Regions from separate parts of the Hansschlegelia sp. KR7-227 genome, predicted to be linked through region 1. Evidence: predicted binding sites of a transcription regulator. Region 1 holds the regulator's gene; the other holds the start of a gene.
What was found. Region 1 encodes LexA, which represses DNA repair genes until DNA is damaged. Its sites were predicted from a motif close to TGTTCNNNNTGTGTTCNG; they were not measured.
Positions count from the first base shown of each region.

Region 2: the regulator LexA is predicted to act here: its motif matches at 1,791-1,808, upstream of ACO2RJ_RS19175 (DNA recombination protein RmuC).

Region 1 covers NZ_JBMSEA010000001.1:1,366,560-1,371,018, reverse strand. Annotated here, with positions in the region: gene ACO2RJ_RS06440 (ComEC/Rec2 family competence protein) at 1-1,821, shown strand, start outside; gene lexA (transcriptional repressor LexA) at 1,815-2,522, opposite strand; gene glp (gephyrin-like molybdotransferase Glp) at 2,656-3,876, opposite strand; gene moaC (cyclic pyranopterin monophosphate synthase MoaC) at 3,873-4,358, opposite strand; gene trpC (indole-3-glycerol phosphate synthase TrpC) at 4,368-4,459, opposite strand, start outside.
Region 2 covers NZ_JBMSEA010000003.1:369,651-374,109, forward strand. Annotated here, with positions in the region: gene recR (recombination mediator RecR) at 1-258, shown strand, start outside; gene ACO2RJ_RS19170 (hypothetical protein) at 270-461, opposite strand; gene ACO2RJ_RS19175 (DNA recombination protein RmuC) at 596-1,774, opposite strand; gene def (peptide deformylase) at 1,879-2,451, shown strand; gene fmt (methionyl-tRNA formyltransferase) at 2,474-3,409, shown strand; gene truA (tRNA pseudouridine(38-40) synthase TruA) at 3,415-4,173, shown strand; gene ACO2RJ_RS19195 (hypothetical protein) at 4,178-4,459, opposite strand, start outside.

The DNA.
Region 1 (4,459 bases):
CCCGGCGGGTACGACTTCGCCCGCGTCGCCTTTTTCGAGGGGATCGGGGCCACGGGAAGCGAGCCGACAAATCTGCGCAATCTCGGGCCAGCGTCCGATCTCGGCGTCGCCGATCGGCTCTCGGCGGCCCTCGAACGCTTGAGGATGAGCCTGACCGAGCGCGTCACGCGGTCGGTCGGCGGCCCGGAAGGCACGGTGGCGGCGGCCCTCGTGACCGGGGTCGAGGGACCGATCCCACAGAAGATCGAGGACGACCTGCGGGCGGCCGGCCTCAGCCACATCCTGTCGATCTCCGGTCTGCACATGGCGCTCGTCGCGGGCACGCTGTTCTGGCTCGCGCGCGCCGGCCTGGCGCTGTCGTCGACCGCAGCGCTTCGATGGCCGGTGAAGAGCGTCGCCGCCATCGTGGCGCTCGCGGGCGCGACGTTCTACCTCGCGCTCTCCGGAGCCGAGGTGGCGACCCAGCGCTCCTACATCATGATCGCGATCGTGTTCGCAGCCGTGATCCTCGGCCGGCCGGCGATGTCGCCCCGAAACCTGGCCCTTGCGGCGCTGCTCGTCATGGCCTGGTTGCCCGAGGCGGCGCTGGGACCGAGCTTCCAGATGTCGTTCGCGGCGGTCGCGGCCCTAATCGCCTGGTTCGAGCGGAGGAGCGACGGCGCGCGACCTCCGCCGCCGGCCTCGGGCCTCGGACGCGCGTGGCGCTGGGCGCTAGCCGCAGCCGCGATCGCGGTGATGACGACCCTGGTCGCGGGGATGGCGACCGCGCCGTTCGCCGCCTATCACTTCCACCGCACGACGCCTTACGCGCTCGCCGGCAACGCGCTGGCGACGCCGTTGCTCAGCGTCCTCGTGATGCCGTCGGTCGTGGGCGGGCTGTTCTTCGCCCCGCTGGGTCTGGACGGCCTGTGGTGGCAGGCCATGGGTCTCGGCCTGAGGGGCGTGCTCGCGATCGCGGAGATGGTGGCGTCATGGCCGGGATCCGAGCGCAATGTGCCGGCCTTCGACGAGCCGGCGCTCGCCCTGTTTGCGCTCGGGATCTGCTGGGCATGTCTGTGGCGGACGCGGTTGAGATGGGGCGCCGTTCCCATGCTCGCGGCGGCGCTGGCGCTTGCCGCGGTCCCGTCGCGGCCGGATGTGGTGATCGACGCCTCGGGCCGCGAGATGGCGGCCAGGGGCCCTGACGGCGCGCTGGCGCTCGTGGGGACCCGGTCCTGGAGCTTCGCCGCCAAGGTGTGGCTCGCCGCCGACGCGGCGTCGCCCGTGAAGGCGGGCCGACCCACCGAGCGGCCATCTCAGCCGGGCGGCCGCGGTGCGCAGTCCTCGCCTTCGGCCGCGGGGGCGTCAGCCGAAGGATCATTCGGGTCGGGCGCGAAGGTCGTCGGCCAGACCACGACCGTCGTGCGCTGCGACGCCTACGGCTGCGTCGCGCCGCTGTTCGCCGGCGGATGGGCTGCGCTGGTCTGGGATGCCCGGGCCTTCGACGAAGACTGCCGTCGCGCCACGTTGGTGGTCACGCGTCTCGACGCGCCCGACGCCTGCCGGGACGCCGCGGCGGTGATCGACCGCGCCGCGCTCGCCGCGACCGGATCGCTGGCGCTGATGCGCGACGGCCCGCGGTTCATCGGGCGCTCGGCCCGAAACCCCGCCGGGTCCCGCCCTTGGCACAGGGGGAGCGCCCTGGCCACCGCGCCGCCGCCCGACGACGCGCTGAAACTCGTCTTCGCGCCAAGAGCGCGCGCCCCGGCCACAGTCGACCGACCGACCGTCGTCGATCCGACTTCGCCTGACGAGGAGCCGCCGCCGGGCGAGGATCAATAGCGCCGGATGAGCCCGACCAGCCGCCCCTGGATCGCCACACGGTCCGGGCCGAATATGCGCGTCTCATAGGCCGGGTTCGCGGCCTCGAGCGCGATCGAGGCGCCGCGCTTGCGCAGCCGCTTCAGCGTCGCCTCCTCATGGTCGACGAGCGCGACTACGATGTCGCCGGTGTCGGCGGACTCCTGCCGGCGGATCAGCACGAGGTCGCCGTCGAGGATGCCGGCCTCGATCATCGAGTCGCCGCGCACTTCGAGCGCGAAATGCTCGCCGTTGGAGAGCATATCCGGAGAGACCGAGATCGTGTCGCTCTTGGTCTGGATCGCCTCGATCGGCACGCCCGCGGCGATCCGGCCCATAACGGGGATCGCGACCATGCGCGCGGAGCTGTCGTCCGGCTCGTCGGCGGCAGGCCGCCTGCGGCCCAGATTGCCCTCGATCACGCTCGGCGTGAAGCGCCCCGTCGGCCGCGTCACGGGCGGCGCGGCCGCTTCCGGAAGGCGGACCACCTCGATCGCCCGGGCTCGGTTCGGCAGCCGTCGGATGAAGCCGCGCTCCTCAAGCGCCATGATCAGACGGTGCACGCCCGACTTCGACTGCAGCCCCAGCGCGTCCTTCATCTCCTCGAACGAGGGGGGAACGCCGGTCTCCTTCAGCCGCTCGTGAATGTAGCGGAGAAGGTCGTACTGCTTGCGGGTCAACATGGGCGGCTCCGCGCCGTGACAAAACAAATCATGAACAGATTCGTAGCTGTTCTAGGTGTGTTCCGCAAGCGTTAAGGCCGCGTTACCATCCCGGGAGGTTCTCCTCCACGAGCGTCGTTCGATCGTCCGACGATCAGAACGGATGGTGTAACATCATGATTTCGCAAGGAGTTCCGGCGTCCGCGGCCGGCGCGTGGGCCGGCCTCACGAGCAGGCACTCGGCGTCCGAGAGGGCGCGCAGCATCGACGAATCCTGGCGGTCGAAAGCGGTCGCGACGGCGACGCCGTCCGAATCAAAGGTGAGCGCCGCGCGCATATAGTCTTCACGCCGGTCGTTCTGCGCCATGTCCCGTCCAAGCCTGGCGAACGTCTTGGCCGGTTCGACGTCCTCGCGGCCGGCCATGCGACGGAGCGCGGGGACGAGAAACAGCAGCGAGCAGACGATCGCCGAGACTGGATTGCCCGGCAGCCCGAGCGCGAGCATGTCACCGCGCCGACCCGCCATCATAGGCTTGCCCGGCCGCATGGCGATCTTCCAGAAATCCAGCGCGACGCCGGCCTCTGCGAGCGCAGGCTGCACCAGGTCGTGGTCGCCGACCGAGGCGCCGCCGAGCGTCACCAGAACATCCACCTTCTCTTCGATCGCGCGGTCGATCGCCGCGCGGATGGCGGCGCGGTCGTCGGGCGCGATCCCCAGATCGACGGCGACGCCGCCTTCGCCTTCGACGACGGCGGCGATCGCAAAGCTGTTCGACGCAATGATCTGGTCCGGTCCCGCTCTTTCTCCGGGCATGACCAGTTCGTCGCCGGTCGCGAGGATCGCGACGCGGGGGCGGCGGCCCACGTCGACGGCAGGGTGGCCCAGCGCCGCGGCGAGCGCGAGATCGCGCGCCCCGAGCCTTCGGCCGGCGGGCAGGAGCTCCTGCCCGGTGGCAAAGTCGATCCCGGCGCGGCGGATGTGGCGGCCGAGGACGGCCGCCTCCTGCGCCGTCACGACCGCGCCGTCGCGCTCGGCGTCCTCCTGAAGCAGGATCGCGTCGGCGCCGTCGGGAACCGGAGCTCCGGTGAAGATCCTGACGGCCTCGCCGGGACCGACGCGCCCGCCGAAGGCGCGGCCGGCGGCGGCCTCGCCGATCACGGTCAGCCGGGCGGGGGCGCGGCCGACGTCGGATGCGCGGACCGCGTAGCCGTCCATCGCGGAGCAGTCCCAGGGCGGCTGGGTCCGGAGCGCGGATAAGGGGTTCGCAAGCGTGCGCCCGAGCGCCTCGCGCAACGCGACGCGCTCGGAGGGGAGCCGCGCGACGCCGGAGAGAATGCGGGCGCGCGCCTCGGCCACGGGCAGAAGCCCGCTCACGAGGCCTCCTCGACCCGGAAGTCGCCGGACCGTCCGCCAGACTTGGCCAGAAGCCGCACGCCCTCGATCCGCATGGCGCGATCGACGGCTTTGGTCATGTCGTAGACCGTGAGGCAGGCGACCGAGACCGCGGTCAGCGCCTCCATCTCGACGCCGGTCGGGCCCGTGACGCGCGCGGTCGCGGTCACGATCACGCCGGGGAGGGAGGCGTCGGGAATCAGCTCCACGGACACTTTCGAGAGCATGAGCGGGTGGCAGAGCGGGATGAGCTCATGGGTGCGTTTCGCCGCCATGATGCCGGCCAGCCGCGCCGTCCCGAGCACGTCGCCCTTCTTGGCGTCCCCGTCGACGATCAGGCGCAGCGTCTCCGCCGCCATGACGACGCGGCCTTCCGCCGTCGCCTCGCGGATGGTGGCCGGCTTGTCGCCGACGTCCACCATGTTGGCTTCGCCCGACGCGGAGAGATGGGTGAGGCGCGACATCGGCGGGGGTCAGGCCGCCAGAAGCTGACGGGTCGCGGCGGCCACGTCCTGCTGGCGCATCAGACTTTCGCCCACGAGCAGGGTGCGGCAGCCGACCGCGG
Region 2 (4,459 bases), on a different contig from region 1:
CTCGATGGCCGAGGTCCGGAAGACCTCAACCTCGGCACGCTGGCCGAACGGGCCAAGGCCCCCGAAGTCGCGGAAATCATCCTCGCCGTCAACGCCACGGTCGAAGGGCAGACGACGGCTCACTACGTCACCGACCTGCTCGTGGACTCGAATGTGAAGGTCACCCGCCTCGCCCACGGCGTGCCCGTCGGCGGCGAACTCGATTATCTCGACGACGGCACGCTGGCCGCGGCGATCCGGAGCCGCACGGCCTTTTGAGCAGCGGCGCCTCAGCGCCGCATGTGCAGCCGCATGCGGCCGGTCGGGCTGAGCGTCCAGCCCATGGCGGTCCGGTCGACGAGGCCCCGCTCGAGCAGCCGGCCCACGACCCCTCGGTCGCAGAGCACGGGCCCGTCGATCCGCCCCAGCAAGGCGAGCAGTTTGAGGTCTTCGGCTTCGAGCGTCCTGCGGAGCTCGGGCATTTTAGCGTCTCCTGATTGTCCCAACCCTCAACGTGGATTTCGTCGAAAGGTTTGGAATGACAACAGGAAAGTTGCCACCATGGTTAAGCAAGCGTTAACGGGGGTCCGATAAACCGTCGCAGTTCGGACCGTCCCTATTCCGCCGCCTCGCGCTGAAGGGGATTGGGCAGCGTCTCGGCGCTGCTCGCGGCGCCGAGCTCCATCTGCTCGAGCCGCATGCCGCGGCGCGTCACCTTTTCGGTCGAGATCGCGATCTGGTCGAGATCGCCGACGACCTGCCCGAAATGGCTCTTCAGCTTCTCCACGCGCTCGCCGACGCGGCGGACGTCGTCGAGCAGGCGGCCGACCTCGGCCTGGAGCAGATGCGCCTGCTCCCGCAGCGCCGCGTCGCGCGTCAGGCCCTGCACGACCTGGACCGCCAGGATCAGAAGCGACGGCGAGACGATCAGCACGCGCGCCCGGTGCGCCCGCGCGACGAGATCGTCGAACTTCTCCGCCAGGTCGGCGTGGATCTGCTCGGACGGCACGAACAGCAGCGCGACGTCCTGCGTCTCGCCAGCGATCAGGTACTTGCCGGCGACGTCCGACACATGCTTGCCGACGTCGGCGCGCACCCTCGTCTCGGCCGCCTTGACCGCCTCCGGGTTCTCGGCGAGCCGCAGGCGCTCGAAGCCTTCGAGCGGGAACTTGGCGTCGACGGCGAGGCCGCGACGGTCGCCGGGCAGGCGGATCAGCGCGTCCGGCCGGACGCCGGTCGAGAGCTGCGCCTGAAAGGTCACGGCGGACGGCGGCAGAGCGTCCTTGAGGATCGCCTCCATCCGCCCCTGTCCGAAGGCGCCGCGCGCGGGCTTGTTGGCGAGAATCGCCTTGAGGTCGGTGACTTGCCCTGCCAGCGCGCCGATGCTGGCGCCGGCGGCGTCGATCACCGCGAGGCGCGCCTCGAGCTTGGCGAGTTGTTCGGCGGTGGCCTGTCCGCTCGCGGCGAGCCCGTCGCCGACCCGCGCGCCCACCGCGTCGAGCCGTTCGGCGACCCCGCGGGCGAGGTCCGCCTGCCGCGAGCCGAGCGCCGCGGCGAAGGCCTGAAGCCGCCCGGTCGCCTCGGCCTGCATGCGCTCGAGACCGGCGAGCCGCGCCTCCGCCTCCCGGGCGCGCGCTTCGGCTTCCCGCGCCTCCCGCCGCCGAGCGGAGCCGGCGCCGATGAGGACGAGGAGCACGAGCGCGAGCAAGGCGAGCGCGCCGAGCCCGATGGCGGCGAGCGCTTCCGCCGGCGTAACGGGATGGCCTGCAAGGACGAACAAGGACTGCGTCATCATGGAATCGAGTCTGCGCGCGAACAAATAAAGAACAGGTTGACGCCTCGCCCGCAAGGGCTTATCCGCGGCCCGCCGCCCGTCATTTGCGAGCAACGAGACGAAAAATGGCCGCCGCGCCGCTGGTTTACCTGCCCGATCCGAAGCTGCGCGTGGTGAGCGCGCCCGTCGAGCGCGTCGACGCCGCCACGCGCGCGCTGGTCGACCGCATGTTCGAGACGATGTACGACGCCGCCGGCATCGGCCTCGCTGCGATCCAGATTGGCGAGGCGAAGCGCGTGGTCGTGATCGACCTCGCCGGCAAGGACGAGACGCCCGAACCCCTGGTGTTCATCAACCCTGAGATCGTGGCCTCCTCCGAGGAGCGGCAGGTCTACGAGGAAGGCTGCCTCTCCATTCCGGATTATTACGAAGAGGTCGAGCGGCCGGCGCGGGCGACCGTGCGATTCCTCGACCGCGAGGGCGCCGAGCAGGAGATCGAGGCCGACGGGCTGCTCTCCGTCTGCATCCAGCACGAGATCGATCATCTCAACGGCGTGCTGTTCATCGACCACATCTCGCGGCTGAAGCGCGACCGGGTGACGAAGAAGTTCGAGAAGGCGCGCGCCCAGGGCGAGCTTCCGTCGTTCCCGAAGCGCGACAAACGGGACCGGCGCGAACCCGAAGCCGTCACCCCCTGACGTCGCGGGCGGGCTCCCGCGCATGAGCCTGCGCCTCGTCTTCATGGGCACGCCGGAGTTTTCGGTCCCGGTGCTCACCGAACTCGTCGGCCAGGGCCATGAGATCGCCGCGGTCTACACGCGCGCGCCGAAGCCTGCCGGCCGGCGCGGCATGGAGCTGACGAGGACGCCGGTCCACCGTCTCGCCGAGAGGCTCGGCCTGCCCGTGATGACGCCGCGCACCTTTCGCGACGCCGACACGCTTGCGGGCTTCAAGGCCCACCAGGCCGACGCCGCGATCGTCGTCGCCTACGGCCTGATCCTGCCCAAAGCCGCGCTCGACGCGCCGCCGCTCGGCTGCCTCAACCTGCACGCTTCGCTGCTGCCGCGCTGGCGCGGCGCCGCCCCGATCCAGCGGGCGATCATGGCGGGCGACGCCGAGACCGGCGTGATGGTGATGCGGATGGAGGAGGGGCTCGACACCGGCCCCGTGGCCATGGTCGAGCGCGTCGCGATCGGGACCGACGAGACGGCGGGCGAGCTCCATGACCGGCTGTCCACGCTCGGCGCCGATCTGATGGCGCGCGCCGTCGCGGCGCTCGGCCGCGGCGGGCTGACGTTCCAGCCGCAGGCGGAGGAGGGCGCGCTCTATGCGCCCAAGATCGAGAAGGCCGAGACGCGCGTGGACTGGGGGACGTCCGCCGCCGAGATCCACGACCGCATCCGCGGGCTGTCCCCGTTTCCCGGCGCCTGGTTCGAGCTCGCCGGGCCGCGCGGGCCGGAGCGCGTGAAGGTTCTCCGCGCGAGCCGGGCCGACGGCGCCGGCGCGCCCGGCGAGGTGCTGGACGATCGGCTGACGGTCGCCTGCGGCGAGGGCGCCGTGCGGCTGCTCGAGCTCCAGCGCGCGGGCAAAGGCCCCGTCGACGCCGCGTCCTTCCTCAACGGCGCGCGGCTCGGGCCTGGCGCGCGGCTGGGCTGAGCCGCATGCCGCGCTACCGCCTCACCGTCGAGTATGACGGCGCGCCCTTCGTCGGGTGGCAGCGCCAGGCGAACGGGGCGTCGGTCCAGGGCGCGCTGGAGACCGCGATCGAAGCCTTCGCCGGCGAAGCCGTGACCGTGAAGGGGGCGGGACGCACGGACGCCGGCGTGCATGCGAGCGGACAGGTCGCCCATGTCGACCTCGCCAAGGCCTGGCGGCCCGACACCCTGCGGGACGCCGCCAATGCGCATCTCGCGCCGCGACCCGTGGCGGTGCTGGACGCAGCCGCGGCGCCCGACGCGTTCGACGCGCGTTTCTCGGCGATCCGGCGCCACTACCTCTATCGGATCGTCGACCGCCGACCGCCGCTCGCTCTGCTCGCCGGCCGCGCCTGGCGCGTGCCGAAGCGGCTTGACGTCGCGGCTATGGACCTCGCCGCGAAGCGGCTGCTCGGCCGGCACGACTTTTCGACGTTTCGGTCCGCACAGTGCCAGGCCGCCAGTCCGATCCGGACGCTCGATCGGCTCGACGTGACGCGGGAGGGCGAGCAGATCCTGATCGCGACGGACGCCCGCTCCTTCCTTCACAATCAAGTGCGGTCGCTGGCGGGGTCCCTCGTGGAGGTGGGGCTCGGAAAATGGAGCGCCGACGACCTCGCGTCGGCGCTGGCGCGCGCCGATCGCAAGGCGTGCGGGCCCGTCGCTCCGCCCTGGGGCCTGACGCTGACCCGGGTGGACTATCCCGAAGGCGCCGGCGAGGGTTGAACCCTCAGCGCGTCTTCGGCGCGGCGGCGCGGCAGTCCTGGTTGATCTTGTCGACGGCGGCCGCGATGCCGGACACCGAATAGCTGTCGGTCACCGCCCGGCCGCGGGTCGGCGTCGAAACCACCCGGATCGAGCGGCGCGCCTCGCGCATCGCCTGCACCAGCTTCGCCTGCTCCTCGTTCGAGCTCATGAAGGCGCCGTCGCCGCGCACGTACATCTTGAACTCGTCGCCGTCGACGGTGAGGTCGACCTCGCTGTTCGGCTTGAGCGTGAAGCCCGGCATCAC